One region of the Paenibacillus sp. FSL E2-0177 genome, then DNA from elsewhere that is predicted to be linked to it. Evidence: riboswitches for the same ligand, from Rfam matches in the RefSeq annotation. Region 1 holds a riboswitch; each other region holds the start of a gene.
What was found. A riboswitch is a leader RNA that binds a small molecule or an ion and turns the genes downstream of it on or off. The one in region 1 is predicted to bind thiamine pyrophosphate.

Region 1 (8,073 bases):
TTGTCATGAACACTCCTATAATCGCTGGGGTCCAGACACGTATTATATGATGAATGAGCAGACCTTTTGCTGCATGACCCGCGCTGAACAAGAGATTGCTGTTAGTCTAGCCAACCAGATGTACGGGCAATATTATTACGGATTTTTACTCAATATTTTCCACAAAATCGTTCTGCTAAAGCTCGCCAATATGCACTCCCGACTTCGGATTAATCATGATTATGAGGAAATAGACAATCTAATCTACTCCATCAATAAGTTCTCGGCAAAGTTCTACTTCTTGGAGTTGATTTCCCAGTCGCAGGGCAGGGAGATATTTCTTCAGCTGCGTAAAGTATACGGAAACGATGCTTTGTTCGAGGAAGTGAAAGAAACCTTAAATGACCTGTTTCAGTATCAGGATAAGTTTCAGTCCAAGCGACGGGATAATCTGCTGATGATTCTCACTGTATTTACGGTAGTAAGCGGGATTTACGGCATGAATCAGGTCATTGACGATCTGGATGGAAAGATTCAATGGAGTAAAATGATTGGTTATTCTCCCTTTGAATTTCTTGCCCTGTTCGTGATCATGAGCGGGATTCTGATCAGCGTTGTCCTCACGCTAGGGGCGCTGGTTAGTGAGCTTAAACGGCGTCACCGCAAGAAATATAAAGATCTAGACTAGCAAAAAAGAAACTACTGGATTGGAAAAATTCAGGAGTGCACTACTAGACATTCCGAGTACAGCCGTCTATAATACACCGTATGCGAGAAATATAAGATATAAAGTATGGGTACAAAACTTATGCTTACTTATATTGCACATAGAAATACCCGTTAACTTCATAGAACCAGGGGTGCTGGAATTGGCCGGCTGAGATTGTATCCCACAAGATACTGACCCTTATACCTGATCTGGATAATGCCAGCGTAGGAATCGCCAATTGGTTCTGGTCCCTGTGACCTTAACTAACCTTGCGCCAAGCCAGCGTCCCGATCACTCGGGGCGCTTTTTTTGTAAGATCACTAAAAGATGTAGAAAAACGTACATACTACAACTTACGGTTCATGTTGTGAAGACGGGATTCTTGTAACCTTAAAGGAGAGAAGAAGACATGCACCTTAAAAAAGCACTTACGTTGTGCCTCACCTGTGTACTCATTCTTGCCATTGCCGGATGCGGCAGCAACAATGGGAATACAGCCGGAAACAAAGCAAATGCTACTGATCCAACTGCTTCGGCTGGGACGGATGCTCCAAAAGAGCTCACCAAAGTTAAAGTCGCACTCGACTGGACACCGAACACAAATCATACCGGTCTATACGTAGCTAAGGATCTTGGTTACTACGCTGAAGAAGGTCTGGACGTCGAGATCGTTCAGCCAGGCGCAGCGGGTTCTGATACTATGGTTACTTCTGGCGAAGCCGCATTTGGCATCAGCGCCCAAGAAGGATTAACGCTAGCCCGTCTACAAGGCGTGCCCCTTGTCTCGATAGCAGCTATTATTCAGCATAATACGTCGGGATTCGCTGCTCCAGTAGATCGCAATATTAAATCACCAAAGGATTTTGAAGGTAAAACCTACGGAGGCTGGGGCTCACCGGCCGAAGAAGCAGCCATGAAAGCTATCATGGATCCTGAAGGTGGCGATGTGAAAAAGGTGAAGCTGATCAGTATCGGTGAAGCTGATTATTTTACCGCCGTCAAACGTGACATTGATTTCGCCTGGATTTTCTACGCTTGGACTGGTGTTGAGGCTGAGTTGCGTGGCGAGCCATTGGATATGCTGTACTTAAAGGATTATGCGCCGCAGCTCGATTATTACACGCCTGTGCTGACGACGAGTGAGAAGCAAATTGCAGATCATCCTGATCTGGTGAAGGCCTTCATGAAAGCCACATCAAAAGGTTATCAATATGCCATAGATCATCCGGAAGAGGCTGCCGGTATGTTATCGAAGGCCGTTCCTGACCTGGACGCCGACCTTGTCCTAGCTAGCCAAAAATGGCTTAGCCCAAAATACAAGGACGATGCTGCCCGCTGGGGCGAGCAAAAAACCGAGGTCTGGCAAAATTACGGCGACTGGATGTATGATCTGAAGTTGCTGGATAAACCGCTGGATGCTGCTAGTGCATTCAGTAATGATTTTTTACCGGCGGAGTAAACAACAATTGTAATGAATTACTTCGTTATCAAAGTTGGCTTTTTGAACTTACCTTATAAAATGAGAGGATTGATTATTGTGGCTAACACCCTACTAAGCATTCAAGTAATTCCAAAAACTCCGAACAACGAGGATTCCATCCCATACGTAGATAAAGCGATTGAGGTCATTCAGAAATCCGGTGTTAAACATCAAGTGAATCCGCTGGAAACCACAATGGAAGGTGAGCTTAGCGAGCTGCTGGAGGTTGTGCGTCAGATGCAGGAGGCGTTGATCGAAGCAGGCAGTCCAAGCGTAATTTCGCAGATCAAAATCGCTCATAATCCTAACGGAATCAGCATGGATAAACTGACGGAGAAATATCGGCCGTGAGATCGACCTGGAAGCTAATATGGCCGCCCCTTGTGGCGGTCGTCTTCTTTTTAACCGTATGGCAGCTATCTGTATCTGTATTTCATATTGAATCCTGGATTCTGCCGAGTCCAGCTGATATTGCCCGTGAATCCACCAGTAACGCTTCTGGTCTTTGGGCTCATACGATGGCTACGCTGCGGCTCACTTTAATTGGTTTTCCCATTGGTACGGGGGTAGGCCTGATCGTTGCTTTGCTTTTGCATCTTTTGCCTTGGGCTAGACGGGCTTTTTATCCACTTATTATTCTGAGTCAAAATGTTCCCTCCATCGCGCTCGGACCCCTGCTCATTATCTGGTTCGGCTTTGGTCTTTTGCCCAAAATCGTGCTGATTACACTAGTATGTTTCTTCCCGGTAGCTGTCGCTGCGATGGGCGGTCTGGCCCAAAGTGATCAGGTCATGATGAATTATATGAAAATGGCTGGCGCAAGCAAGTGGCAAATCTTCACCAAGCTGGAGCTGCCCTCTTCTATCCCGGCACTATTTTCCGGCGTAAAAATATCTGCTACTTATGCGGTTATGGGCGCCGTGGTCGCTGAATGGATTGGCGCGGATAAAGGTATTGGTTATTATATGCTCCTGCAGAAATCCGCATATCGTACGGATCGGATGTTTGTCGCTATTGTTATTATTGTACTTTTAAGTCTTGTACTCTTTGCTATTATTGCATTGCTGGAAAAATGGCTGGTTCGCTGGAAGCCGCGCCGTAACTCATAGAAAGGAAGATGCCTGTATGTCTCAAGCGACGCAAATGCAACACAGAACAACAGAAGTCATAAGCTCTCCTGAAGCTCATACCGTGGCACCCGCCCTTGAAGTGAGCGGCATCTCCAAATCTTTTTCCCATCGTCGCCGTGAGACGAAAGTTCTGAATAATGTCTCTCTCAAGGTAGAGCAACAAGAGTTCGTTTCGATCGTTGGTCCTTCCGGCTGCGGAAAAAGCACCTTATTCCATATGATTGGCGGCCTTGTGAAACCCGATGCAGGCACGATCCGCATGAACGGTAAGGTCGTTACAGGTCAACGCGGTGAAATTAGTTATATGCCGCAGCAGCCTGCTCTTTTTCCTTGGCGTACGATTGAGGATAATGTGCTGCTTGCTGGGGAGATCAAGGGCGCACTGCGGGATGGAGCCCGCGAGGAAGCGCGCCAGTGGCTTGCCAAGGTTGGGTTAAGCGGGTTCGAACATGCTTATCCGCATATGCTGTCTGGCGGGATGCAGCAGCGTGCAGCTTTTCTCAGAGCATTGCTCGCTCCTCAGGAGCTAATGTTGCTGGATGAACCTTTCAGCGCACTGGATGCACTAACTCGCAGTGAAATGCAGCGCTGGCTGCTTGAGCTGTGGGAAGAGAATCGCCGCTCTGTGCTGTTCATTACTCACAACATCGAAGAAGCGTTGCTGCTCTCTAATCGTATCTATGTATTTTCCGGCCGCCCCGGCTCCATTCTGCATACAGTCGATGTGCCGTTTCCGCGGCCACGCCGTGATGAGATTACGGACTCTCCCGAGTTCCTTAAGCTCAAACGCCAGTTGTCACAGTGGATGCGAGAGGAACAAGCTAAAAATAGGCAGCCGCTAGCTTAATCGCTAAGCTCTGTAAACTGATATCGCTGGTATAGCGGTGTCAGTTTTTTTATTTTGCAGCGATAAACTCCTGCCCTATTTATAATTGACGCGGATGTATCTGCTCAATTAAACAAATTTCACTCATCATAGTAGGGATCACATTAAATGTGTGGCGAAAACCGACTCCCTGTTGGTAATGGATAGTAACCGGGCGGGTTGGGGACATTCTACGGGATTTATACCGGTGATTTGCTGCTTTGGGCCGGATTCGGCTCAGTCTACGGGATTTATACCGGTGATTTGCTGCTTTGGGCCGGATTCGGCTCAGTCTACGGGATTTATACCGTTGATTTGCTGCTTCGGGCCGGACTCGGCTCATTCTGCGGGATTTATACCGTTGATTTGATTCTTCGGGCCGGATTTGGCTCAGTCTACGGGATTTATACCGTTGATTTGCTTCGTCGGGCCGGACTCGGCTCATTCTGCGGGATTTATACCGTTGATTTGCTTCGTCGGGCCGGATTCGGCTCATTCTGCGGGATTTATACCGTTGATTTACTTCGTCGGGCCGGACTCGGCTCATTCTGCGGGATTTATACCGTTGATTTGATTCGTCGGGCTGAATTGCACCCGATCTAGGGCATTTTTGCCTTCTATTTCCCACTTCGGGCGGAATTCAAGTGACTCAGGGGCATTTTTGCCCTTATTGTTCCTCTTTAGCTTTTAGTTTGAATTAAATACGAGACTATGGCATCAACCAGAATCGGTGTTGTTTATTATTATTAATTTGTTTAAAGGTCACAGCTATAGTCGCACTTACATCCTACTCACCACTCTTACACATACTCCCACTACTCACTTTTGCTCCCATTCCTTACCTCAATCCCACTACTTACTCTTACTCTTACTCTTACTCTTACTCTTACTCTACTCCTACTCCTACTCCTACTCCTACTCCTACTCCTACTCCTACTCCTACTCCTACTCCTAGTCCTTACCTCAATCTCACTACTCACTCTTGCTCATACTCCTCACCTTACTCCCACTAATCTCTCTTACTCTTCCCCCTACTCCTTACTTCCTACTCTCACATCTGCCCCCTCCTCCTCTCCCACCAACCGAACCAAAAAAAGGCCCCCATAAACGAGGCCTTTTCTTCATTTCCTAATCATAGCTCGGAACACGAATTTGGGCAGTACTGCCTGTCTGCGCCATCGCGACTTTTGTCCCTTCGCAACGGGAGCGAACAAAAGTCGATGCAACCACTCCAGATTGAGTTTTTTCCATAGCGCTGGTGCAGGAGTAACTTTTCCCGCTATTACATCTAAGCTGCCCCCCACGCCAAAAACAACTTTTACCTGCGTAAGCTCCTGTTTGTGCTTATATACCCATTTGTCAGAGTATGGCGCACCCATCGCAACGATCAGGAAATCTGGCTGTGCGCGCTGTATTTCTGCTACAATGGCAGGCTCCTCTTCCTTGGTAAGAAAACCATTATGTCTTCCTGCAATCTTCACATTCGGATATAACTCCGTGATCTTTTCGACCGCTTTACAGCTGGTAAGCTCATCTGTTCCCAAGAAATAAAAACTCCATCCCAAGCTATTTCCTTGCTCCAAAAGCTCAAGAAGCAGCTCATATCCAGTTACCCTCTCAGCAATAGGATCGCCTTTTCTTTTTGATGCCATCACAATGCCAATCCCGTCAGGAGTGATTAAATCCGCTTCTTGAAGTATGGTTCGTAGCAGCTCGTCCGATTGACTTGTTATCGTAATTTCCGGGTTAGCCGTGATCAAATGGAAAAGTTTCGATTCCCCAGATTGAATATGTTTTGTTAGATGAAGTGTTGTCTCATGTAGTGTTAGTTTTGAAAAGGGAACTCCTAATATTGAAACTGTCCCGTCCATATAATCACCTCTCACTAAAATTCCACTTCAATATACCTTACCATAATCAAGAGGAGGAAGGGGAGTCATTTAAATTACTTAATCACCCCAGCTACTACGCTACCCAAACACTTCAGCCATTCCACCGCTTCAACCATTTCAGCCCACTACAGCCATCCCCAGCACCCCCGCCACCACAGCTACTCTACTCACCCAAACACCCTATAGCTCCACTCACTCCTCCATAAACTTCCACCACTCTACTAACCAAGGTTCATCGATCCCCCGCATGCGGAATTCCTCTACAAGTATCTTCCGGAATCGTTTTTCCATTTTGACAAAGTTATTATCCTCTTGGTACATAGGGGCAAAGGATTCATCATCTCTAATAAAACTCCAAAAATCGCCCGCACACTCCATAATCTTTCGGCCGACAGTCGTTTGTTTGGCTACAGGTACCAGCCATTTGTCATAGGGGTAGGGGTAACCTTCAATAGTAATGGCACAGCGTAATGCTTCTTTATAAAGAGAAACCGCTAAAAATAAAATAGGAAAGGCGTCGCCACGCACTACAGGATTATCTAAGCTTTTGGCATAACTTCGTAACTGTATGTATGAATTCTTACGAAATCTCATTAGGACTCCAGGTTGGAGGGGCACATAGGCATCAAAAAGTGACTTTACATCCAATCGGTCATAGTAGATATAAGAAATAGAAGCATTCCACAGCCATTCCATATTTCCGCTCATTAACGCCGCTTTGATTTCTGATATTTTATGCAGTGTGTAATGTCCGGTCTTGCCGCTGGGAAGTCGTAAATCCATAAAAAAACTACTTTGCTCCGGGATCAGCCCCGCTTGCTCGAACCGATGATTAATGCTGCTATAATACTCGTCCTGACAAATAATGATTACATCCACATCCGACTGCTCATCCACCACACCAAGTGCGGTCGATCCATCAAGGAGAATACTTACCCGCTGACTCTCCTCTTTCATTAACGGATGATTTAGAATTTCTTGTGTGATATACTGCCCAATTTCCTCTAATAATTCGCTATGAACCTGCATCTTATCAGGTGTTAATAAAATATCCGACAACACTGATTTCACCATTTCAACCCCAACCTCCAATCAATCTCAATTTCTCAAAAAATAAAACGCTTACACCTAACCTAATATTTGGATAATGGAGTACCATTCTACACTCCTAATATATATCTTGCAAGGATAAATGAAGTACCCTTTTGCCTAAGCCTAAATATAATGAAGTATCTATTTACTTGGAAAGGGGTAAAAGCATGGCGCAGCCAAAAGTGATTGCTACAGTCCGCTCTGCCGGACCGATCGGAGATATAAAAGTAAATGTCGTCACGAATCGAGTATACTTTGTAAACCCAGACACCGAGGCTGGAACTATCGGGGTATTGGAGGGCAGAACTAATCGCATTATCGCTCGGATCCCTGTAGGAAGACTGCCGTCTCAGCTCGGAATCAACCCCCAAACCAACCGGATTTATGTACCTAACTTCCGTGACGAAAACGTATCTGTCATAAACGGGCGGACAAACCAGGTAATCAAAACTGTCAAAGTAGGCCGATTCCCAGACAATATCGGAGTAAATGTTCGAACCAATCTGATTTATGTAACTAGCGCATTCGGAACCCTATTCGTCATAGACGGGAAAACAAATCAGGTCCGTAAAAAGATTGAAATCGGTGGACGCCCCTCCAGAATTGTTATCAATGAGCTTACCAACCGTGTCTATGTGACCAATACAGTAAATGATAGCGTCACCGTCATTAACGGAACTACACAGGCGATCATTGCGACAATAAAAGTCGGAAGTAACCCCGTGATAGCGCCAGCACTTAATAAAATTACCAATCGTATTTATGTCGCTAATAACTTGAGCCGGTTTCTTTCTGTGATCAATGGCCGAACCAATAAATTGTTGCGTAATGTACAGCTGGGACGTTTGCAAAGTGAGGTCGTTATAAATCCGCTGACGAATCGTATTTATGTCTCAAGTGCACAAGTGGAGGGTAAGGGCAGGCTG
Region 2 (8,073 bases), 2.5 Mb from region 1:
AAGGAGTTAGGATATAGAGTACTAAAGCTGGAGCGCATAAGAATTATGAATATTACATTAGACGGCTTGGAGCTGGGACAATGGCGGCATTTAAGCAGTGAAGAGCTGTATGAGCTTATGTCCCGCTTAAACTGACTTTGTCAACAAAGCCTCTGGCAGTTGTGGTAATATCTTCAGCTCCGGCAATCGCTGAGATAACAGAAATCCCATCCGCACCAGCTGTTAATACTGGTGCAAAATTTTGCAGCGTGATTCCCCCAATGCCAACCAATGGGATGGTAATGCCTTTATTTCTTAGTTCTTCAATCATCGCAGTGCCTTGAACAGCTTTGGCATCCTCCTTGGATGACGTAGGATAAATGGGACCCACGCCCAGATAGTCGGCTCCATCGGCAATCGCCTGCTGAGCTTCAGCGAAGGAGTGAGCGGATACACCAATGATTTTATTCTCTCCAAGTAGCTGGCGGATCGCCAATGCAGGTGTATCCTCCTGTCCTACATGAATTCCGTCCGCATCAAGCGCGATCGCTAAATCAATGTCGTCATTCACGATAAAGGGCACGCCATAGGCATGACAGATCTTTTGAAGTCGTCTGCCAAGATTAAGTCGTGCCTTATCGCTTAAGGATCCGGTACCCTTTTCACGGAATTGAAACATGGTTATGCCTCCAGCAACCGCTTCCTGCAGCACCTTAACAGGAGCTTTACGGCAATTTACGCTGCCCATAATGAAATAGACTTTTAATAGATCTCGCAGATGATCACTGTTCATTCGTTGCACTGTTTATCCCTCGCAGTCTGTTCTGATAAGCAAAATGATTGGTTGGTCCATGCCCAGCCCCTATGCCCAGCTCGTCCTCAATCGCCGCTTGTATAAATGCTTTGGCAGTTTGAATGGCCTCAGCTACGGATTTGCCTTTGGCTAGCTCGGCGGTGACCGCTGCTGAATAGGTGCAGCCTGTACCATGCGTATGTCTGGTCTGAATCCGGCTACTCTCCAATAAGGTATATTCGTGACCATCATATAGAAGATCGGTTACGGCTGTGGTCGAGGTATCATGTCCCCCTTTTAGTACTACATATTTGGAGCCCATGCCATGAATGATTTTGGCTGCTTTTTTGCGTTCTTCTATGGTGGAGATCGTCATCTTTGTGATCATTTCGGCTTCGGGAATATTGGGTGTCGTCACCAATGCTAAGGGCAGCAGATGGCTGATTAAGGATTGAACCGCCTCCTGCAGCAGCAGTGTGGACCCTCCTTTAGCGACCATCACAGGATCAATTACAAGATTAGACCAGCCGTAATACTTAATTTTATCTGCCACAATGCGGATGATGTCGCTGTTAAATAACATCCCGGTCTTTACGGCATCTGGTTGCAGGTCAAGTCCTATAGAATCAAGCTGCTGATTTATAGCTTCCAGAGTCACTGGATAAACCCCTTGGACACCCAGCGTATTCTGCGCTGTCACAGCTGTGAGGACGGACATGCCATAGACAGAAAGCTCTTGAAAGGTTTTTAGATCGGCCTGAATGCCAGCACCACCGCCGCTATCGGAGCCGGCAATGGTTAGAGCTTTGGATATAATCATCGAATTCACTCCTTTGAGGGTCATTAACTGAGCTGTTTGATGCTAGATCTTTCTAAGAAGACTTCTGGCGTGACCCATGTCAGTTGATTTAGAAACTCAACCTGAAAGCTTCCCGGTCCTCGACCAGTTGTTAGTTCAGCGGCGATTTCAGCGGCTACTCCATAGAAGGAGAGGGCTTCCACTGCGGCCTCCAACGAGGCACCACCACTTACCGCGAGAAATGCACCCACAACAGCACTGAGCAAGCAGCCAGTTCCTGTAACCTTCGTGAGAATAGGGTGACCGTTGCTGGCAATATAAGTGTTTTTTCCATTCGTGATCACATCGTCTTTTCCAGTTATGATGACCACACAGCTTAACTTCCTCGCAGCAGCTTCAGCCAAAAGGACTACATCGCCTTCACCTTCGCCAGCATCCACTCCTTTAATGGACCAACTCTCCCCAATCACATTAGCGACTTCAGCCACATTCCCCCGCAGTGCGGTGATTTGCATCTCATTCACTAGTTTTTGAGTGACAGCGGTCCGATAAGAAGTTGCGCCTGCACCTACCGGGTCAAGCACTAGGGGAACCCCGTGTTTATTAGCGGATTTACCAGCGAGCAACATAGATTGAATGGCGTAGTCATTGAGCGTGCCTATATTTAGAACTACAGCAGACGACATAGCGGCGATGTCGATCACTTCTTCGTGGGCATCCGCCATAAAGGGAGAGGCACCCAGCGCCAACAGACCGTTGGCTGAGAAATTGGCTACTACAATATTAGTGATGTTGTGGATCAAGGGGTTGGATTCCCGTACTTTGGCTAAGTAACTCATCATAATTCCTCCTCAAGCTTGTATGAATAACCAACTAAACGTTACAGATTGATAAAAGCTTCTTGTGCTTTAATATCTTCTGGTAGAAGATCGTTGGTGGATAACCACTGCTGAACCTTTTCCCAAGATGTCGGGTCTTGATAACCAAAAGTTTGATCGCCTGCATTCATCAGCGGCAGTAGAATTTCAAGACTTTTTTTCTCAATCTCCTTGTCGAGCGGTGAAGTTGCATCTTCATGTGCAATCAGTAAATCCAGGGCTTGTTCAGGATTCTGCTCCACAAATTCCTGTCCTTTTGTTATGGCATTTAGAAATTTTTTAAAGTAGGCTTCAGAATTTTGCAATCCTTGTTCGCTGGCCACCAGCACAAGCTCATAATAGTCAGGTACTCCGTAATCCGTTGGATTAAGCGAGGTGACCGGATGTCCCTCTTTTTCAAGGATCAGTTGTTCATGGTTGATGAACCCGCCCATTATTGCGTCCACTTGTCCTGTAGAGATCGCAGGGATAAGGTCAAAACCTACATCAATCAGCTTGGCGGATGAAGGATCGCCTCCATCACTCTGGATCATTGTCCGAATCATCGCTTCATAGAGCGGAATGGAGGAATAGCCGATTTGTTTTCCCACGAGCTCTTTGGGACTATGAATACTGCCTGCTTGAGGAACCATCAGATGATTCAGTGGATGCCGCACGATTGCTGCAATCGAACGTACAGGGATTTTCTCGCCGCGTGCCATAAGCACCTGAGGCTGATAGCTGAGCGCTAGATCAATTTGATTCGCTGCTACAAGCTTTAGGGCGTCATTGCTGTCCGCAGGCATTTTGATCTCGACATCCAAACCTTCCTCTTGGAAAAAACCTTGCTGTTGCGCAGCGTATAGAAAGGAATGAACGGCATTGGGATACCAATCAAGCATAATCGTCAGCTTGTGTGACTGTTTATTTTCGGAATTGGAGGAACCGGTTTGGGAGTTGTTATTTAGCTTGTCTGCCTTCCCGCAGCTGCTTAAGAGCAAAAGTGTGCATACTAGAAATACAGAAATAAGTCCTCGTTGTGGTGATTTTAAATGATTCATTGGTTAGATCCTCTTTTCTTTAAAAATAATTGTTCGAGTAAAGCTATCGCCAGAAAAAGCACAACACCAAGCGCAGACAGCAGAAATACAGCCGCGAACATTTCATCGCTCTGCATATTTCCGGCCATTCTGCGGCTGAAGTAACCGAGTCCTTTACTGCCGCCGAGCCATTCCCCGATAGTAGCTCCGATGACGCAGTATACAATGGACAGCTTTAAGCCAGAGAAAAAAGCAGGCAGCGCCAGTGGAATTTGGGTTTTGACAAGCAGCTGCCAGCGGTTTGCACCAAATGTTAATAATAAGTCCTTGTAAGTCTGGCCACTTGTACGAAGTCCATCATATGTACTCACTACAACTGGAAAAAAAGCCGTCAAAAACACCACAGCCACTTTGCTCCACAGCGAATATCCGAACCACATAATAAAAATGGGCGATAGCGCAATTAATGGGACCGTCTGGCTAATGATAAGGAAGGGATAGATGGCCTTTTCTACGGGGCGAAACAGGAACATTCCAATACCCAGCAATACACCAAAAATCACAGAAAGGACAAAACCTATCAGTATCTCCTGCAAGGTCGCTAATAAATGCTGTCCAAATAATAATTGCCTGTGCTCGATCAATGCGATGCCAATAGATGAAGGTGCAGGGAGAATAAAGGCTGGAATCAAGTGAAGGCGAACAGCTGACTCCCAGATTACAAGAATGAGCAGTACCAGAAGAAGGAAGGGACCATAGTTGTCTAGATGTTTTTTAAAAGGTATAGGTTGCATGCAATCTTCGCTCCAACTCTGCCCGTAGTGCTATAAACCGGGGTTCATAGTTCATCTTATAATGTCTTGGTTTTGGTAGATCGACAATGATCTCCTGTAATTCGCTGTGCGCACCGCCAGATAATAAATAAATCCGGTCACTGAGCAATAGTGCTTCTTCCAGATCATGAGTGATGAGCATAATCGTCTGATTCAGTTCACCCCATAACTCCAACAGCCAACGGTGTATCTCACGTTTGGTCATGGCATCGAGAGCGCCAAAGGGCTCATCCAGCAGCATAAGGCCACTTCCGCCTCCAGCCACTAAGGTGCGCAGAAATGCGACTCGCTGTTTCATTCCTCCCGAAAGTTCATGGGGATAAGCCTTCTCTACATCTGTTAAGCCGAAGCGGGCCAACATTTCCCGAATCTGAGTGATTGTTTCCTGTTTACTAAATCTGGGCATGATCTCCCAGGGCAAAAGGCAGTTGTCGAGCACTGTTCTCCAAGGCAGCAATAAATCCTGCTGAGGCATATAAGCGATCTGACCTAAACGACTAGCGGTTGAGGGGAGCGTAGGGAGTTTTATTTTTCCATGAGTAGGTTCGAGTAAACCGGCAACCGTTTTGAAAAATGTGCTTTTCCCGCATCCGCTAGCACCTACTACGGAGACGAATTCCCCTTGCCTGATATCCATGGATAGTTTTGCGAATACAGGGGGTTGTTCAGTTTCCGGAAAAGAGTAGGTTAGGCCTTGAATAGATAAAATGGTCGTGATGATCTAACCTCCTAATATTTTTGTGGAGCGCCTAAACAAATAAAGACCCATCCATTTCCAGAGGAAATGAATGGGTCAAAAAGTTCATTCTGCATAATAACACTTAACATGCTTGATGAAAATTCTGCTCCACTTCCCTCCGCTGGTATGATCCAGATCAGGTTCCAAGGGTCCGGAGCTTAAAGCTCCGTCTCAGTCGGCCGACTCCCCTAGTGAAATAACAGGTCCATATTAATTTGTTTATAAATATACCATATCTTTCTGAGAAGTAAAGAGAGAAAGAAGTGAAGGATTAATCCAAGATTGGGTAAGATATAAGTAGAAATCTAGTTAATATTACAATTCCGATGTACATAATCGGAAAAAAGTATTGACGATCATGTGATGGCAGTGTACTATTCAATTTACCGGAAAAAAACCGGATAGAGAGAGGGGATTTAATAATGAAAAAATGGAGTTTAACTATTATATTGGCGTTAACCGTGGTCCTTGTAGCGGCTTGCGGCAATAATTCGAATACCAATACGGCTGCTGAACCAACAGCTGGAACGAATGGTGGAGCAGCATCTTCAGCGCAAAACAGTTTGGAGGCTGTGAAGGCCAGCGGCAAATTGCGGATAGGTACAGAAGGGACTTATGCACCTTTTACTTATCATGACACTGCGGGGAAATTGACGGGTTTTGACGTGGAAATTGCCGAAGAAGTAGCCAAACGTTTAGGTGTTGAAGCAGAATTTTTTGAAACTCAGTGGGATGGTATTTTTGCTGGGATGGATGCGAAACGGTTTGATGTCATTTTTAATGAAGTTTCCATTAACGAAGATCGCAAAGTGAAATATGATTTCTCTGAACCCTATATTGTATCCAAGGCAGTATTGATCGTGAGCGAAAACAATGAGGATATTAAGACCTTTGCTGATCTAAAGGGTAAAAAAGCCGGACAATCCCTGACCAGTAACTTATCCGACATCGCTCGTGAGAACGGTGCTGAAATCGTAGCTACGGACGGTTTCAATCAAGCGATGGATCTGCTGACTTCGGGACGTATTGATGCAACTGTGAATGATGGCTTGTCTTATCTGGATCTGAAAAAACAAAAACCAGATGCAAAAATTAAAGTGGTTGATGAGATTCCTGAAGGCTCACAAAGTGCTGCGGTATTCCTGAAAGGCAATGATGAGCTGGTGAATGCGGTCAGTGATGCGATTAAAGAGATGAAAAGTGATGGAACGTACTTGAAAATTTCCGAGAAATACTTTGGAGCTGACGTTTCAAAATAATACAAGGCTAGCAAGGCTAATTAAGCCTAGAAGCTAAAAAGGATGTCTGAATAATGGATGACCGCAAAATACAAATTTTCTTAGATACACTGCTACCCCTGCTTAAAGCCGGGGTGGCTTTTACCATTCCGTTGGCGCTACTTTCCTTTGTGCTTGGATTGATTTTGGCGATCCTAACCGCGTTGGCACGTCTTTCACCGTGGGTAATTCCGAAGCTAATCGCCCGTTTTTATGTATGGGTCATTCGGGGAACCCCGTTGTTAGTGCAGCTATTTATTATATTTTATGGTTTGCCGGCTGTTGGTATTGTACTCGACCCTTTCATTGCCGCCACCATTGGATTTACCCTTAGCGTAGGGGCTTATTCATCGGAAATCGTACGCGCTGCTATCCTGTCGATACATAAAGGCCAGTGGGAAGCTGCCTTCTCAGTCGGGATGACTCGTGGGCAGGCTCTGCGCCGCGTAATTCTGCCACAAGCTGCACGCGTTTCTGTACCGCCGTTATCCAATTCTTTTATTAGCTTGGTCAAAGATACATCGCTTGCAGCGATCATCACCTATACGGAGATGTTTAGAACTGCTCAGCAGGTAGCCTCTACCACTTATGAGCCTCTGTTGGTATACTCCGAAGCAGGATTGTTTTATTTAGTGTTCTGTTCTGTGCTGTCGGTGCTGCAAAATTACTTGGAGAAACGACTCGATCGTTACTCTGCGACCTAAAGGAGAGATACTTGTGATTGAAATCATTAATTTGCATAAATCCTTCGGCGCACTCCAAGTGTTAAAGGGTATTGATCTGAAAATGGAGCATGGAAAGGTACTTGTCATTATTGGGCCATCCGGCTCCGGAAAGACCACACTGCTGCGCTGTTTTAATCTGTTGGAAATCCCGGATCAAGGCAGCCTGTCACTCGGGGATATCACCATCAATTTTACAGATCATAAGAAAATTCCTCAGAATTCCGTATTGGCCCTTCGGCAGAAAACAGGGATGGTCTTTCAATCGTATAATTTATTCCCGCATATGACTGCGCTTGGCAATGTGATGGAGGGACAGGTAACTGTCCTGAAGCGATCCAAGGAAGAAGCGCGTAAGCGGGGGCTTCAGCTGCTGACTAAGGTGGGTTTGGCTGATAAAGCTGATAACTATCCACATCAGCTGTCAGGTGGACAACAGCAGAGAGTGGCCATCGCCCGGGCTATGGCAGTAGATCCAGAAGTGTTACTGTTTGATGAGCCCACTTCGGCGCTCGATCCCGAGCTGGTAGGGGAAGTGCTCAAGGTTATCAAACAATTAGCAGCAGAAGGTATGACTATGGTGATTGTGACCCACGAGATGAAATTTGCCGCCGATGTAGCGGACCGGATCATTTTGATGGATGGCGGTCATATCTTAGAGCATGGAACTCCGCAAGAAGTGCTGGAGCATCCGAAGAATCCCCGGGCTCTGCAATTTCTGAATAGACTGAATGGTGAAGAAGAGTAGAAAGACAATATACAAGAAAAAGCAGCTCGGGAATCATCCGGAGCTGCTTTTTCTTGTGTAGATTATTCAAATGAGAAGAGTAACTGAAATTTGGCTTATCCTCCAGTTTTCAGGAACTCCAAAGCGTTGTAGAGCATAATCGCTGCTTCGGCACGGGTGAGTTCGCTTTTTGGATTAAACTTTCCGTTAGCGTCTAGAGTATTGATCTTGTATTTCAGGGAGCGCTGAATACTGCCTTGATATGCAGGGGTCAGTGACGCTTCATCGGCGATATCTACTGGAACGA
Region 3 (8,073 bases), 1.8 Mb from region 1:
CCCGACTTTGTAATAAACGTTATCCGAGAATCTAAAAGTTTAGAAATATGCTCCGCCTGTTCAGTGTAATACGGGATCGCATTTGAAGAATTCATATCTACAAATTCCAGTGTTCCTGAGAGCAAACTTATTTCCCGGGACATATTCTCTTCCAGAGCAGTTATATGGGAGCTCTTAAACAGATGAGCCATCGTAAATCCAGTACCAATCATGGAAATACCGATTAAGGCCATAAGTATAAACGTAAGACGAGCGCGAAACGGTTTCATCTGAAATTTGCCTCTCCCTTTATCATTGTATCTTTTATCCTAACTTCATTTTCTTCAAAATACCAGTACGACTATGACCGTGACATAAGCCCCCCAGAGTAGATTATATAAAAATAACAGCCCGAGTTGATTAACTCTGGACTGTTACTTTGTATTACTTTTGTAAAAACACATGAGTTTATTCTGTACGGGTGGCAAGAAACCACTGATTACCCTGACGGTCTCTAACCCCTGCTCCTCTTTCTCCATAGGATTTATCCAGTGGTTCTTCAATAATAGAAGCCCCGGCATCCAGGCACTTGCGGTAGGTCTCATCAACATTTCTTACATAAAGATGAATGGCAAGCTGTACCGGTGAATACTTTTCATTCGCTTCGGAAATCTCAATGATGGAATCACCGATTCTGACCTCGGCATGCCTAATCCTTCCCTCATCATTTCGCAGCATATCAATAATTTTGGCATCAAAGCAGTGCACAACAAAATCTATCAATTGGTCTGCATCTTCCGCAATAAAATACGGCGTAACGTTAAGAAACCCATTTCTAATATAATGTGGTGCCATTCATTGTCCTCCTTTAGACAGGTAAAAACGCCTTCGGCGTTCCTTAAGGATCATTTATAGTCTGGACATATAAATCCTTATAATTTGATTAAAACCCATGGAAAAGCCATTCAGAGAATCTGCCCTCCTCATGACTTATCCAACGGTTGTAACCCCATTTATTTAAACACTGGCTCCTTGAATTGAGTCAATTTAGCTGCAGAATCTTTTTCCACATCCGCATGCAGACTGTTGCCGTGAGCATCCATCGTCACAATCGCTGCAAAACCCTCCACATCGAGATGCCACATCGCCTCAGGAATACCAAATTCCATAAAATCAACAGCGTTGACCTTCTTAATGCACTCTGCATAATACTGGGCGGCTCCACCAATCGCATTGAGGTATACCCCGCCGTGCTCCTGTAACGCTTTTAACGTTTTTGGACCCATACCACCTTTTCCGATGACTGCACGGATTCCAAATTTTTTGATAATATCGCCTTGATAAGGCTCTTCACGAATGCTCGTAGTTGGTCCCGCAGCTTTTACATGCCAGCCTTCCTCATCTTTCATCATCACAGGACCACAATGATAAATCACAGCCCCTTCCAGATCTACCGGAGACTCATGATCCATTAAATATTTGTGCAAAGCATCACGGCCTGTATGCATTTCACCGGATAAAATAACCACGTCTCCAACACGCAGACTACGGATATCCTCTTCACTTATCGGCGTTGTAAGACGTACTTCCCGCGATTCAGAGGCTGGGCTGTTAGCTCCCTCAGCAATTACTGCTTCAGATTCATGTGCCCCTTCATCATCTACAGATATCCCTGTACCACTCTCATACAACCAATCCTCTATATTGCCTGTGGATGGATCAACCAGCACCCCTTGGCGGCGGAAGGCCCAACAGTTATAAGCAACGGATACGAAAAAGCTAGCTGGCAGACGATTCATTACGCCAACCTTACAGCCCAGCAGCGATACTTCACCACCAAAGCCCATCGTGCCAATTCCAAGCTTGTTAGCATTCTCCATAATATAGTCTTCCAGCTTACTAAGGTCTTCTATTGGATTAACATCCTCCACTTTGCGGAACAGCTGCTTCTTAGCCAGCTCGTAGCCAGTCGTACGGTCACCGCCGATACCCACGCCAATAAAACCGGCACTGCAGCCTTGTCCCTGCGCCTGATATACCGCGTGTAAAATACATTTACGGATTCCGTCCAGATCCCGACCCGCTTTGCCGAGTCCTTCTAATTCTGCCGGGAGACTGTATTGAATATTTTTATTCTCGCAGCCTCCACCCTTCAGAATAAGTCTAACGTCTATTTTATCCTCTTCCCATTGTTCGAAATGAATGACTGGTGTGCCTGCACCCAAGTTATCTCCGCTATTCTCACCTGTTAATGAATCTACAGAATTGGGACGAAGTTTACCATTCTTGGTCGCTCGTACAATGGCATTATGAATATCTTTTTTCATCTCAATCTGATTGATTCCCACAGGGGTGTGAATGATAAATGTAGGCATTCCCGTATCCTGACAGATCGGAGACACTTGCTGCTCAGCCATTCCGATATTTTGCGCAATCGTGGTTAAAGCAAGACCGGACCGGGTAGCCCTGTCTTCCAGCGCGCGACCTTTTGCAACTGCCCGGCGTACATCTCCCGGCAAATTCGTGGAAGTTTCTACGATAAGGTTATAAATACTGTCTTCAAAATGCTGCATCTTCATTCAAGCTCCTCTCGGCAGTTCCAGGTTATCTAAAGTTTGATACAATTAGTATAATAATATCATACCTAGCACCGCATGAAAGGGGTTACTTTAAAATTGAGCTACCATTTTTCTGCCTATCTATATCGTCTTCAGTATATTCAGCGCTGGAGCTTGATGCGCAGCACCGCACCGGAGAACGTCGCTGAGCATTCTTTTCATGTTGCATTGCTCACACATATGCTCTGTTCCATCGGTAATGTTCATTTTGGACGTTCACTAAACGCGGAACGAGCAGCAACCCTAGCTCTGTTCCATGATGCCAGCGAAGTGTTCACAGGTGACATCGCCACGCCGGTAAAATACAACAATCCTCGCTTGCTCACCAGCTTCCGCGAAATGGAGAAAGTTGCGGCTGATCGCTTAACTGGAATGATTCCATCAGAGCTGAAAAGCATCTACACTCAGCTTATACGACCGGAAGACAGCCCTCCCGATTCGGAGGACATTCTGCTGCACAGCTATGTGAAAGCCGCTGATCGGCTGGATGCTTATTTGAAATGCGTATGGGAAGTTGCTGCAGGAAACCGAGAATTCGCCGCCGCGAAGGAGCAGACAGCAGCAAAACTTCGTGGGCTTGACCTGCAGGAAGTGGATTATTTTCTGACTCATATGGCACCGAGTTTCGAAATGTCTCTCGATGAGCTCTCTGCCGGAAACTAAACACCCTCTATACAATAAAAAATGGACCTCCGCATGAATCTCGCAGGGGTCCATTTAGTGATTAATAATTGATAATACAAGCGTTACGTTGTTGATTCGGTCAGGATATCCCAGTCTTTAAAAATGGGCTGCAAACCCTTCGTATATAGCATTTTCGTAATCTCCTGCACACTACGGCTATCGGATATTTCGAATTGCGGAGTTCCCCCTGCATTAGTGTGACCGCCCACCTCAGTAGTGACCCCGGCTGACATCTTAGTTATTCCTAGATGAATTAAATGATCGCGTAGAGAGGCAGGCTCTCTTGTAGATAAAGTAATGCCCGAACGGGGTAAAAATAACCGGTATGCCAAAATAATCTGCACTAGCGATCGGTCGGTAACATCACACTCCGGGTTAAATTCCCCTAAATAAGGCCGAAACCGTGGAGGTGACAGACTGATCTCGCAATCTGGATACCGATCCTGCAAATAACGGGCATGCATGGCACTTTGGAATGCCTCTTGCCGCCAATCATACATCCCGAGCAACGTACCAATATTCACAGAACGAAAACCTGCCTGACAGCCGCGTTCAGGTGCATCCAGGCGATTCCGGTAGTTTCTTTTAGGCCCTTTAACATGCAGCTTTCTGTAAGTCTCCTGGTGGTACACCTCTTGGTACAGTGTTAATCCATCCACCCCTGCTTGAAGAAGCTCTTTATATTCTGCAGTTGATAGAGGATTTATCTCAATACTGACAGAGGAAAAAAATTCCCTGAGTACATCTACGCAATCCTTAATATATGAGACAGGATTCTCCCGGCGCGATTCACCAGTCAAAATGAGGATATGCCGCAGACCTGTAGCTGCAATCTTCTCAGCCTCCCTGCGAACCTCCTCCAAGGACAGCTTTTTGCGCGGAAAATCATAAATGGAGCTGAAGCTGCAGTAGGTACAATGATTCACACAAAAATCCGCAAGATACATCGGTGTGAACAGCTGCATCGAATAACCAAAATGTGCACGGGTCAGTCGCTGTGCAGCCAACGCCATCTCCTCTAGCAGCGGCGTTGCTGCCGGAGAGAGCAATGCCAACAAATCATTTTCGTTCAGCTTGTCTTTTCCAAGCGCCCGCTTAACGTCATCCTCCCGGAACTCCTTCCACAGCTGCTCATAAGGATACTGCTCCAAGCGGGCCAGTGTGTCAAAAAAGCTCATGCTAATCTTCCCTCCTTTCGTGACCTATCAAATTCAGTTCAAAAATCCAGTCAACGGTGACGAAGCAAAAGCAACTTCTTCTACAGGACCGAGTCCTGCCAAATAAGCTTTGCGGCCAGCGGATATCGCCTCGCGGAACGCTTCCGCCATGACGAGCGGATTACGTGCCGTTGCAATAGCCGTATTAAGCAGAACAGCAGCGGCCCCCATCTCCATTGCTTCCGCCGCTTCCGAGGGCTTGCCAATCCCGGCGTCTACAATAATCGGCAAATTCACTTCTTCAATAAGAATACGCACAAGCTCCTTAGTGCGCAGGCCGCGATTCGTCCCGATCGGCGCACCAAGCGGCATCACAGCAGCAGCACCGGCATCTCTCAGACGTAAAGCAGCCGAAAGGTCCGGACTCATATATGGCAATACTACAAAACCCTCCGCTGCTAAAATCTCTGTAGCTCGTATGGTCTCCAGATTATCTGGAAGCAGGTATTTCTGATCATTGATCACTTCGATCTTGACCCAGTTCCCCAGTCCCGCAGCTCTTGCTAATCTTGCAATACGGACTGCCTCTTCCGCTGTACGCGCTCCTGAGGTATTAGGCAGAAGAGTCATGTGGCCGGGAATGTGGTTCATGATATTTTCTGCTCCACCTTGCGGGTCCACTCGGCGAAGCGCTACAGTAATCACCTGAGAACCAGAGCTAGCAATCACTTCGGGGATCAGCGTATTCCGGCTATATTTTCCGGTTCCGATAAATAATCTACTGGTTAATTCGATGCCGCCAATATGTAACGGGTCATGCATGAAATTACCTCCCTTTGGTTCTTATAAATTTCTCAAAATTCTATACCGCTCCATCTCAACCCCCACCAACAAAGTGCACCAGTTCCAAACGATCATCCTCGCTCAGAGCAGTACTTTCATAATTCTCCTTACTGACAATTTCTCCATTCAGCTCAATGATCATCAGACGACCCGACCACTCAGGAAGACTGATCAAATCAGCTATAGTTTGAATACCACCAGAACACTCTGCGGATTTCCCGTTAATCAACAGCTTCATTCTGAATCACCCCCTTCGCCCATGCTGTTACCTCCAGGCCATGAATGAACCGCCATATGAATAGCTTTGGCGGCCTCATAAGGATCATCCGCTCCGCAAATACCGGACATCACAGCAACTCCTGCCGCACCTTGTCTAATGATCTGTGCCGCATTAGCGGGGCTAATTCCGCCAATAGCAATTACAGGAATAGAGCTGGTCTTCACCGTTTCTGCAAGCAGCTCTAACCCACGTGCGGGCAGCCCTAACTTGCTATCCGAGGGAAATACATGACCAAACAAGCAATAATCAGCTCCCTGCTCTGAGGCATTCGCCGCTTCTTCCGGAGAATGAACCGATCTCCCCAGCCGAAGCTGAGGTGCAATTCGCCGGGCTGTACCCGGACTCAGACTGTGCCAGGCCAACTGAACCCCCGCGGCACCAGCTGCCAAGGCTACATCTATTCGGTCGTTGATTATCAGTTTGGTAGCGGGCATACCGGCAGCCAACAGCTCCTGTGCCGCAGCGAGTAGTTCGCGTGCAGGACATTGCTTATCTCTCAGGTGAATATAATCGACCCATATCTGCACCGTGACAGCTAGTTCAACAAAATGTCTCAGTTGCAGCTTGCCGTCTGATATTAGATGGATCTCAGCTTGCAATATCACGATCTCCTCTCTCACTTCCCTATAGGTCAGTAAAAAACAAAAAAACTGCCTCCCGTAAGGAAGGCAGTCAGAATCTGTATATAGACGGCACTATAAATAGCCCGATAACAGAAATTCGTCCTCCACTTCCCTACGCTGGTCTTAACCAGATCAGGTTCAAAGGGTCCGGAAATCCATTCCGTCTCAGCCAATCGGCACCCCTAGTGACATAAATATACAATTTTAAAATGCTAACGTGGTTTATAGTAACATATTTTTTTATTGAAATACACCCATTTATTCACATTAGCTGTACTGATCTAACCGTTTACTACCTCGCCACCATTTACATGAATAACCTGTCCAGTCACATAACTGGAATCGTCAGAGGCCAGATATACATAGGCTGGTGCCAGCTCTTCTGGTTGTCCAGGCCGTTTCATAGGCTGTGTACCTCCAAACTCGCTAACCTGTTTTGCATCAAAGGTAGAGGGAATCAGCGGTGTCCAGATTGGACCTGGTGCAACACCGTTTACCCGTATGCCCTTCTCTGCCAGATTCGTGGACAAGGATCGTGTGAAGCTAAGAATAGCTCCTTTAGTTGATGAATAGTCCAGCAGCTGCGGGCTTCCGCGATAAGCGGTAATTGAAGTTGTATTTATAATGGTAGATCCTGCTTTTAAATGAGGCATAGCTGCTTTTGTTAAATAGAACATCGCAAATATATTCGTACGGAAAGTACGCTCAAGCTGCTCGGAAGTAATATCCTCGATCTTAGCTTGCGGATGTTGCTCTGCCGCGTTATTGATGAGAATATCAAGCTTTCCTAAGCCCTCCACCGTCTGTTTAATAAGATCCTTACAGAATTTCTCGTCACCGATATCACCTGGAATTAGGATACATTTGCGGCCTTCCTGCTCGACCTGACGTTTAGTTTCCTCTGCATCTGAGTGTTCATTAAGATATGAAATGACCACATCAGCGCCTTCTTTAGCAAAAAGCACAGCAACTGCACGCCCAATTCCGCTGTCTCCACCGGTAATTAATGCCTCCTTGTCTTGCAGTTTACCTGCTGCTTTATAATTTGCCGGCTCGTATTTGGGCAGCGGCGTCATTTCACTCTCAATCCCTGGCTGATGATGCTGCTCCTGTGGGGGTAAGGTTTTTGTAGCTTGTTTATTGTTGCCTGACATCTTCCCTATCTCCTCTCGTTAAGCAAATTGATAGTTAACTGATCGTCTTAGGATGGCACAACTATGCACGTTTATACGCTGGGTTTGTCATTTTCTTAAATTGCTTTACGAATCTTACTTACCACAATGAAAGTAGATATAAACAACCGTGAGAGATATACTGCTGTAAGTGGAGAGGAATTCACTGCATACAAATAGACACAGCATCGCTGCTGTGCCTTGAATTGTTCACCCTAACTATTTTAGAGAAGAAACATGATTTTCTGCATTCACTTCATGTTCCAGCACCCACATAAAGTACAGAGCTTTGGCCGCTTTCTCCCGGGTCACTATAGCTTTAGGTTCTAGTTCTGTCCCATTGACCATTTCGCCTCTGGCAATCCCCACTTCAGATCTAATGAGTCCTAATTCATATGCACTTTTCACTTTTGAAATTAAATAAGGAGAAATGTCCGCTGTATCAACAAGCTGCGTCCAGGATACAAGAGGATAGTACATCGCACCTCTAGCTCCTGGCTCCAGATTCGAATCATAGCCAGGAGCTCCTGGCACTACTGCTGTGCCGTTATAATCAGTCATGTACTTAGGTTTATTAGCAAACTTTATTTGGTAAACGTCATAGAGAATAGCACCCATCGTTTCACGTGACAGCTTACCTTTCGGATAATAGGCAAGATCTGATCTTTCCACTTTCATTAACTTAGAAATACTGCGTGTGAATTCAGCAACTGTCAT
Region 4 (8,073 bases), 1.2 Mb from region 1:
GACCGGAGAAGCTTTCCCGAAATGGTCTAAGGAGTGGAATTTAAGATATAAATAATGGCTGGGGAGTATTTATAAAGGAGCAGATATGAAAAAACTAATCCTAGTGCTTGTAGCTGTGGTTATTATTTCGAATGCGATATGGAGTTATTTATATTTCAATAAAGAGGTCGAAACAAATTTAAACACTGGTGTTCAAGTATATACACTTAAGGGTACAGGGGATACATGGGATGTTTTAGATTACAAAATAATAATAAGGATGAAACAGTTCTTGTAAATGAAGCTAGGTCAACGGATGGACCCGTTTCAATATTAAGTAACACTGATATCGCGTCTATAACAGGTCCGTATTCGTATGACGAATTAAATAAAAATAGACAAAATTATGAAAATACCACTTTATCTATTACATGGAATGATAATGAAGGGGAGCTTCATTCCGAAACAATAAGTCTAGATATTGAGAGTGAAATTTCTCTTAAGGATGATCTTTAAGGGTGATAAATCCAAGAGACTATGATTGAATCTCTACGGACTGAAGGAAGATCCTCTACGCCCCAAAAGCCTGCCGGTACTTCACAGGAGACATGCCTTCAAACCTTCTGAACACTTTAATGAAATAGCTGGACTGGGCAAAACCGGACTGAGTAGCAACCTGAGCAATGGAGAGTCCTGTGGAAACTAGTAAAAGCTTGGCTTTAGCCAGCCGACAATCGGTTAAATAACGGTTAGGTGTTTTACCCATAACCACCCGGAACAGCCTTAGAAAATGATAGCTGCTGTACCCGGTCAATCTTGCCATCGATTCCAGAGACCAAGGGCTGGCACATTCGACATGGATGATATCTGCAGCACTGCGGATGGACTGCCTAACCTCGTGCGGTACTGAGCCGTGAAGCGGCTCGGAGTTCTGCAGCAATTTTACTAGAAGCTCATACAGCAGAGCAGATAGTCTTGGCTCGCTACGGGTCACGTAGGAAGCGCTTAGTAGGTACATTTCCTCGAATAGCTCGTCCAGCTTAGCATCCAAATCAAAAGTGAACAGGTATGCACGAGACTGGTCCACTTCTTCTAATAAGGGAAGGACAATTTCAGTGTTAAAATGAACCCAGCGGACATCCCAAGGCTCGCCTGGGTCAGAGCCGTATTGCTGATAAGCCCCTTTAGGGTACAGAAAACCTCGTCCTCTACTCATCGGAATACGTTCGCCCTCATGGAATACATAACCCTCCCCACCAAAGATCAAATGCAGGTTATAGCTCCCCAGAAAACCTTCGCTTCTTCTCTCTGTATGTTGTGGAAAGTGAGTGTAATGTCCCAAAAATTCAGGATAACAGACATATTTCGAAAAAGCCGGTGTCGGCAAATACCATTGTTTCTTCATGTTTGGCAGCACCCATTTCTGTAGCGCAACAGAGCGCAAGTTGGATTAAGGCAATGAACGCAAGATTATTATATGATAGCAATATTTTGTTATATAAGACCTCTTATTATTGATACTACAATAGAATTATAAAATATTGAAAGCATATTTTTAATACTTTGGAGGTAATGATGAAGAAACCTGTCGCAACTGAAAAATTCGAGCTTGGCGTTTGTTATTATCCGGAGCACTGGCCAGAAAACATGTGGGAGGACGATTATCGCCGGATGCGTGAACTCGGCTTTACAATCATTCGGATGGGGGAGTTTGCTTGGTCTATTTTTGAACCGGCAGAAGGGCAGTTTCAGTTCGGGCTCTTTGATCGGGCGATTGATCTAGCACATAAATATGGTCTTCAGGTTGTACTTGGTACTCCGACGGCGACGCCTCCAGCTTGGTTGACTGATAAGTATCCCGAAGTTTTAAATGTAACCTACGAAGGTGTTACACTTCAGCATGGCATGCGCCGTCATTATAATTACAGCAGTCCTAAATACCGGGAACTGTGTGCACGTATTGCAGAACAAATGGCTGAACATTACGGCAATCATCCGGGTGTAGTTGGCTGGCAAATTGATAATGAACTCAACTGTGAGATCAGTGAATTTTATTCGGAGAGTGACCATAAGGCTTTCCGGGAATGGCTACAGCAGAAATATGTTACACTTGAGCATTTGAACGAGGCTTGGGGAGCTGTTTTTTGGAATCAAAGCTATAGTGACTGGTCTCAGGTCTATCTTCCACGTCCGACTCCAGTACCGAAGCAACCCAATCCTCATCAGGCATTGGATGAAAAACGGTTTATTTCGGACAATACAATTTCTTTTGCCAAAAACCAAGCGGATATCATCCGTAAACTAGCCCCTAAGCAGTGGGTAACCACGAACGGTCTGTTCGGGCATCTCGATAGCCATGAAATGACGGATGAACTGTTGGATTTCTTCAGCTATGATTCCTATCCTCAGTTCTCTACTATTTTTTATGACCCGAATGAGCGGAATCCGCTGAATGATAGAGGCTGGGGACTGTCGTTATCTGTTGTTCGTTCGATATCCCCGAATTTCTGCATTATGGAGCAGCAGTCGGGCCCGGGTGGCTGGGTGAACCGGATGGATATGCCTTCTCCAAAGCCCGGGCAGATGCGGTTATGGACTTATCAGTCGATCGCTCATGGAGCAGATATGGTGTTATATTTCCGCTGGCGGACAGCTACGATGGGCAATGAAATTTATTGGCATGGAATCAATGACTATCATAATCAGCCTAACCGGAGAGTGCGGGAAGCAGGGCAGATCGGTCAGGAGCTGGCAGCAGCAGGTCATGCGTTTGTCGGTACTCGTAATCAGGCTAACATTGCTATTGTTCGTGATTATGACAATGAGTGGGATGGAGAATACGATGTTTGGCATGGCCCGTTTATGTGGAAGAGCAATAAGGAGTGGTACAAGGCGCTTCAGCGGAAGCATATCCCGAATGACGTACTCTATTTACGCAAAAAAACAACGCTGGAGGAGCTTGCAAGGTACGACGTGCTTATCTATCCTCACCCAGCGATTATGACAGATGAGACAGCAGCACTGCTGGATGAATATGTTCAGCAAGGCGGCAAACTGATCTTCGGCTGTAGAACCGGCTATAAGGATGGGCGCGGTCAATGTTATATGCGTCCTTTCCCAGGTGCTGCTAAGGATCTATGCGGGATCACAGTTGAAGAATTCACAATGGTTAAGGGCAGTCGTCAGCCAACAACAATTAGCTGGTCGGGCGTGACCGAAGTCGTTACAGGAGCAGATGACTTTAATGATATTCTCAAAATAGAGGAAGCTTCGGTTGAAGTGATGGCGGTTTACGCCTCTGATTATTATGCGGGAAAACCGGCGGTAACTAGAAATCGTCGCGGCAAGGGTGAGGTTTGGTATTACGGAGCCGTATTTAATGAACAGGCAGCGGCTGAGATCATAAATTTAATTGATCTACAATCGCCAGCAGATTGGCTGGAGCTCCCAGAAGAGGTAGAGCTGCAAGTCCGTACCGGAGCTTCTTCCAGTTATGCTTTTTTGCTTAATTATAATGAGACTCCTGTCACGATCCATCTTCATGAGACCAAAACAGATTTACTGAGCGGCACAACATTGTCGGGCGAGGTGCTTCTGGAAGGATTTGGGGTATTGGTGTTAAACTAACGTATACATTGATCTCACATTTGAGTAGATTTGGATAATTCTCTCTTTTCGGTTATACTTTGAAGTAGCAATTATATAGTCACGGGAGCTTGGTGGGACCAGGCTGAGAGGATAGTTATAACTATCGACCGTCAAACCTGATCTGGATAATGCCAGCGGAGGAAATGGAGCTCTATTTCTATTTGTCTACTCTAAGGCCGCATCTTAATACAGATGTGGCCTTTTCTATGTGTGGGGAGTAGACCGTCTCCGCTTGATCAAATCACCTTATAGGAGGAATTGAGATGACAAGCGAATTGAACAACGATCCAATCAATCTATCAGCTTTTCCAGCAAGTCAAAAAGTGTATGTAAAGGGTTCACGGTCTGATATTCAGGTGCCTATGCGGGAGATCTCACTTAGTCCAACTGCGGGCATAGACGGCGAAGAGGAGAATGCTCCAATTCATGTCTATGACACAAGCGGGGCTTATACGGATGCTAATATTCATACTGATATTCGTCAGGGGTTAGAGCCCAATCGTCTAAGCTGGATTGAGGAACGAGGGGATGCGGAAGCGTACGAAGGAAGAACCGTGAAGCCTGAAGATAACGGGAATGCAACGGGAAAAGCTGTGGCGGAAGTGTTTCCAGCGCTCCATAGAAAACCTTTGCGAGCGAAAAAGGGGCGTAATGTCTCTCAAATGCATTATGCACGCAAAGGGATTATTACTTCTGAAATGGAATACGTTGCGATTCGTGAGAATGTGACACCGGAATTTGTAAGAGATGAAGTAGCCCGCGGCCGCGCCATCATTCCAGCGAATATCAATCATCCAGAGAGTGAACCAATGATTATTGGACGCAATTTTTTAGTGAAGATCAATGCCAATATAGGAAATTCCGCAGTATCCTCATCCATAGAAGAAGAGGTAGAGAAGATGAGATGGGCCACCCGCTGGGGTGCAGATAATATAATGGATCTCTCCACAGGTAAAAACATCCATACGACACGCGAGTGGATCATCCGTAATTCTCCTGTTCCTATTGGAACGGTGCCTATCTATCAAGCGTTGGAAAAAGTGAATGGGAAAGCGGAAGATTTAACATGGGAAGTGTACCGTGATACGCTCATTGAGCAAGCGGAGCAAGGGGTTGATTATTTTACCATTCATGCGGGGGTTCTGCTTCGTTATATCCCGTTGACGGTACAACGTATGACAGGCATTGTTTCAAGAGGTGGCTCCATCATGGCGGCATGGTGTCTTGCGCATCATCAAGAGAACTTTTTATATACACATTTTGAAGAGATATGTGAAATCATGAAGCTGTACGATGTTTCTTTTTCCCTAGGCGATGGATTACGTCCGGGTTCGATTGCTGATGCGAATGATGAAGCACAATTTGCCGAGTTAGAGACGTTAGGTGAATTAACAGCTATAGCTTGGAGTCATGATGTACAGGTGATGGTAGAGGGTCCAGGACATGTGCCGATGCACTTGATTAAAGAGAATATGGATAAGCAACTTGAAACTTGTAACGAAGCCCCTTTTTATACATTAGGTCCACTGACTACAGATATTGCGCCTGGTTATGATCATATTACCTCTGCTATAGGTGCAGCGATGATTGGTTGGTTCGGTACAGCTATGTTATGTTACGTAACTCCGAAGGAACATCTTGGCCTGCCTAATAAGGAAGATGTACGTATAGGGGTCATTACTTATAAAATAGCGGCTCATGCCGCAGATTTGGCGAAAGGGCATAAAGGAGCACAAGACCGGGATAATGCTCTTTCGAAAGCCCGTTTTGAATTTCGTTGGCGTGATCAATTTCATTTATCGTTAGATCCTGAGCGAGCGCTCGAATATCATGATGAGACATTGCCTGCGGAAGGCGCTAAAACAGCTCATTTCTGTTCCATGTGCGGGCCGAAATTTTGCAGTATGAAGATCTCTCATAATATCCGGAATACGACGAGAATTGAATCAGGAATGCAAGAGAAGGCGCAAGAGTTTCTCCAAGGCGGGAGCCTCATTTATAGATAACTTTTTCTGCTAAAAAGAAATATCTAAAAGAAGTCGTCATTGGCGGCTTCTTCTTTTATACTTTGAATAGATAGGAGTTGATGAATTGGAAGCGATTCGTTCAGAGGAAGCCATTTTAGAGGATTTAAGTAATAGTTTCTATCATTTTTTTGGATTGAAAGTCCTTCATGCTACCCCAATAAAACGTGGCTGGTTAAATCTTAAATGGAAAATTATAACGGATTCAGGACCATTTCTACTTAAACAATACAACAAAAAAAGATATAAATTGTATAACCCAGAAGAGCTGAACTTTGCTTTTTCTCAACAGAAAAGACTGTATCTACAGGGGCTCCCATGTCCCGAATTGTTGGCTTATAACCATAAAGTTTTATTGGAATCAGATATGGGAGAGACGTTTATGGTTATGGAATATTGTGAAGGGCGTGTCATAGAGCCGGGCAAAATTAACATCCTTCAAATGTTTGATTTGGGTCGTGCCACAGGTAAAATGCATCGTTTATTAAATGATGGGACCCTTAGTTTGAAAAGAACCCCACAATTTATTCCCCAAAGCCCTGAGGAACGTTTAGAACATTGGAATGTACTCCTACAACAATCAAAGGAAATGGGCAAAACTTCACTCATCACTGACCTAGAGATACAACTGAGAGCGACTGAAGAAATAGATCCGGAAATATTCGAAGGACTTGTAGCTGGATGGGCACATCGTGATTTATGGGTTGATAATCTTTTATTTCAAGATAGCCAATTGTCTGCAATTCTAGATTTTGATCGGTTCAAATATGATTATCCGCAGCTTGATGTAGCGCGAGCAGTGATGTCATCTGCTTTAGATGAAGATTTAGATGGAGCACTAGCTTCAGCATTTATTGACGGATATCGTGAGGAACGAACGGTGGAGCAGGGGTATTTAACAAAATCATTGCAGTTGTTGTGGTATATGGAAAGCCCGTGGTGGATTAATGCCGCGATGGACAAACATAGTGTACCTCCAAAACGTTTTGCAAAAGAAATGAATTGGCTGGCTAAGAACCTGAACAATTTACCTGCTATCTTAGGGTACTTATAGTGAAAACGATTGAATTATAGCCTAAAAGATGCATTGACCAGCAAAAGTTTGGCGCCTATAATCTTAACAAGGAAAATTCATCAGATATTGAACCGTTTGTAAACGCATACAATGAGTTTTTTCCTTATTAATCATTGAAGGAGGAGATTAAAACTATTAAGTATTTCTTTTTTTCTCATTTTTGCAAACGTTTGCACATCACGATGGGCTTAAAATCGTAAGCTGCACTTAAAATTATGAGGAGGTTATTTACTTGGTATCCAAACAATCCAGGCGTTATATTTCGTGGTTAATTATTTTTTCACTCATTTTTAGTTTATTTGGTTTATCGGGTGGAGCATCGGCCAGCAATACGGATCATACAGTCACCTATACCAATCCTACAGCGGCAGCTGTGACCTTACATTGGACTACGAATAACTGGGCTAATACTACGGACACGGTGATGACCAAAAATGGAACCACGTTCATCGCCAACCTCAACGTTCAGGAAGGTGCCACCCTAGTTTATTGTTATCACATCACGGCTCCAACGGATAGTTGGGACAATAACGGCGGGAAGAACTGGACGGTTGTTATTCCGGTCGCCGGAAAATACGAAGCAGAGAGTGCATCCCTATCTGGTGGTGCAAAAGTAAATACGAATCACACTGGATATTCGGGCACTGGTTTTGTTGATGGATATACAACTACAGGAGCAGCCACCACTTTTAACGTCCAGGCTTCCGCAGCAGGGTCCTATAATGCCACGCTTCACTATGCTAATGCATCCGGCAGTGCTAAAAAAGTGTCCATTTATGTCAATGGAATAAAGGTTACACAGACAACATTAGCCAACCTGACCAACTGGGATACATGGGCAGACCAAACAGAAACACTCTCTTTACAGGCAGGAAATAACACGCTTGCTTATAAATATGACTCGGATGATAGCGGGAATATTAATATCGACTATGTGACCCTTTCGGCCGGAGCTACACCAACACCAACGATAACTCCTACCCCAACAGTGACACCAACACCTACGGTAACTCCTACCCCAACAGTGACGCCAACACCTACGGTAACTCCTACACCTACGGTAACTCCTACACCAACAGTGACGCCAACACCTACGGTAACTCCTACACCAACAGTGACGCCAACACCTACCATAACACCCACACCAACGCCAACAGTGACGCCAACACCTACACCTACTTCAGCGGGGCTAACCGTTCACTTTAAGAAACCAGCAAGCTGGAATGCAGCGATCCGCATCCATTACTGGAATCTGAATCCGGCAACCGTTCCGACTAGTGGAGCATGGCCGGGAATACTGATGAAATCGGACGGGAACGATTGGTATAGCTATACTGTTCCAAATGC

Region 2: another riboswitch for thiamine pyrophosphate. It lies ahead of MHI25_RS13255 (ABC transporter ATP-binding protein); the one in region 1 lies ahead of MHI25_RS02145 (ABC transporter substrate-binding protein).
Region 3: another riboswitch for thiamine pyrophosphate. It lies ahead of MHI25_RS10030 (thiamine phosphate synthase); the one in region 1 lies ahead of MHI25_RS02145 (ABC transporter substrate-binding protein).
Region 4: another riboswitch for thiamine pyrophosphate. It lies ahead of thiC (phosphomethylpyrimidine synthase ThiC); the one in region 1 lies ahead of MHI25_RS02145 (ABC transporter substrate-binding protein).

Annotation. Positions count from the first base shown of each region.
Region 1 is NZ_CP150307.1:481,269-489,341, reverse strand. It holds gene MHI25_RS02150 (hypothetical protein) at 1-667, shown strand, start outside; TPP riboswitch at 826-936, shown strand; gene MHI25_RS02145 (ABC transporter substrate-binding protein) at 1,098-2,147, shown strand; gene MHI25_RS02140 (MTH1187 family thiamine-binding protein) at 2,226-2,519, shown strand; gene MHI25_RS02135 (ABC transporter permease) at 2,516-3,277, shown strand; gene MHI25_RS02130 (ABC transporter ATP-binding protein) at 3,312-4,145, shown strand; gene MHI25_RS02125 (hypothetical protein) at 4,344-4,766, shown strand; gene MHI25_RS02120 (WecB/TagA/CpsF family glycosyltransferase) at 5,285-6,034, opposite strand; gene MHI25_RS02115 (nucleotidyltransferase domain-containing protein) at 6,248-7,129, opposite strand; gene MHI25_RS02110 (YncE family protein) at 7,315-8,073, shown strand, end outside.
Region 2 is NZ_CP150307.1:2,973,508-2,981,580, forward strand. It holds gene MHI25_RS13225 (pseudouridine synthase) at 1-135, shown strand, start outside; gene thiE (thiamine phosphate synthase) at 116-772, opposite strand; gene thiD (bifunctional hydroxymethylpyrimidine kinase/phosphomethylpyrimidine kinase) at 762-1,592, opposite strand; gene thiM (hydroxyethylthiazole kinase) at 1,616-2,410, opposite strand; gene MHI25_RS13245 (ABC transporter substrate-binding protein) at 2,452-3,489, opposite strand; gene MHI25_RS13250 (ABC transporter permease) at 3,486-4,262, opposite strand; gene MHI25_RS13255 (ABC transporter ATP-binding protein) at 4,243-4,938, opposite strand; TPP riboswitch at 5,137-5,240, opposite strand; gene MHI25_RS13260 (amino acid ABC transporter substrate-binding protein) at 5,463-6,299, shown strand; gene MHI25_RS13265 (amino acid ABC transporter permease) at 6,353-7,021, shown strand; gene MHI25_RS13270 (amino acid ABC transporter ATP-binding protein) at 7,035-7,787, shown strand; gene MHI25_RS13275 (S-layer homology domain-containing protein) at 7,883-8,073, opposite strand, start outside.
Region 3 is NZ_CP150307.1:2,270,715-2,278,787, reverse strand. It holds gene MHI25_RS10065 (ATP-binding protein) at 1-269, opposite strand, end outside; gene MHI25_RS10060 (VOC family protein) at 448-834, opposite strand; gene MHI25_RS10055 (fumarate hydratase) at 993-2,552, opposite strand; gene yfbR (5'-deoxynucleotidase) at 2,655-3,260, shown strand; gene thiH (2-iminoacetate synthase ThiH) at 3,344-4,459, opposite strand; gene MHI25_RS10040 (thiazole synthase) at 4,493-5,260, opposite strand; gene thiS (sulfur carrier protein ThiS) at 5,316-5,519, opposite strand; gene MHI25_RS10030 (thiamine phosphate synthase) at 5,516-6,166, opposite strand; TPP riboswitch at 6,277-6,378, opposite strand; gene MHI25_RS10025 (SDR family oxidoreductase) at 6,466-7,338, opposite strand; gene MHI25_RS10020 (GDSL-type esterase/lipase family protein) at 7,576-8,073, opposite strand, start outside.
Region 4 is NZ_CP150307.1:6,193,521-6,201,593, reverse strand. It holds gene MHI25_RS27530 (hypothetical protein) at 1-55, shown strand, start outside; gene MHI25_RS27525 (hypothetical protein) at 226-495, shown strand; gene MHI25_RS27520 (AraC family transcriptional regulator) at 551-1,384, opposite strand; gene MHI25_RS27515 (beta-galactosidase) at 1,555-3,606, shown strand; TPP riboswitch at 3,678-3,786, shown strand; gene thiC (phosphomethylpyrimidine synthase ThiC) at 3,891-5,633, shown strand; gene MHI25_RS27505 (phosphotransferase) at 5,719-6,705, shown strand; gene MHI25_RS27500 (alpha-amylase family glycosyl hydrolase) at 6,959-8,073, shown strand, end outside.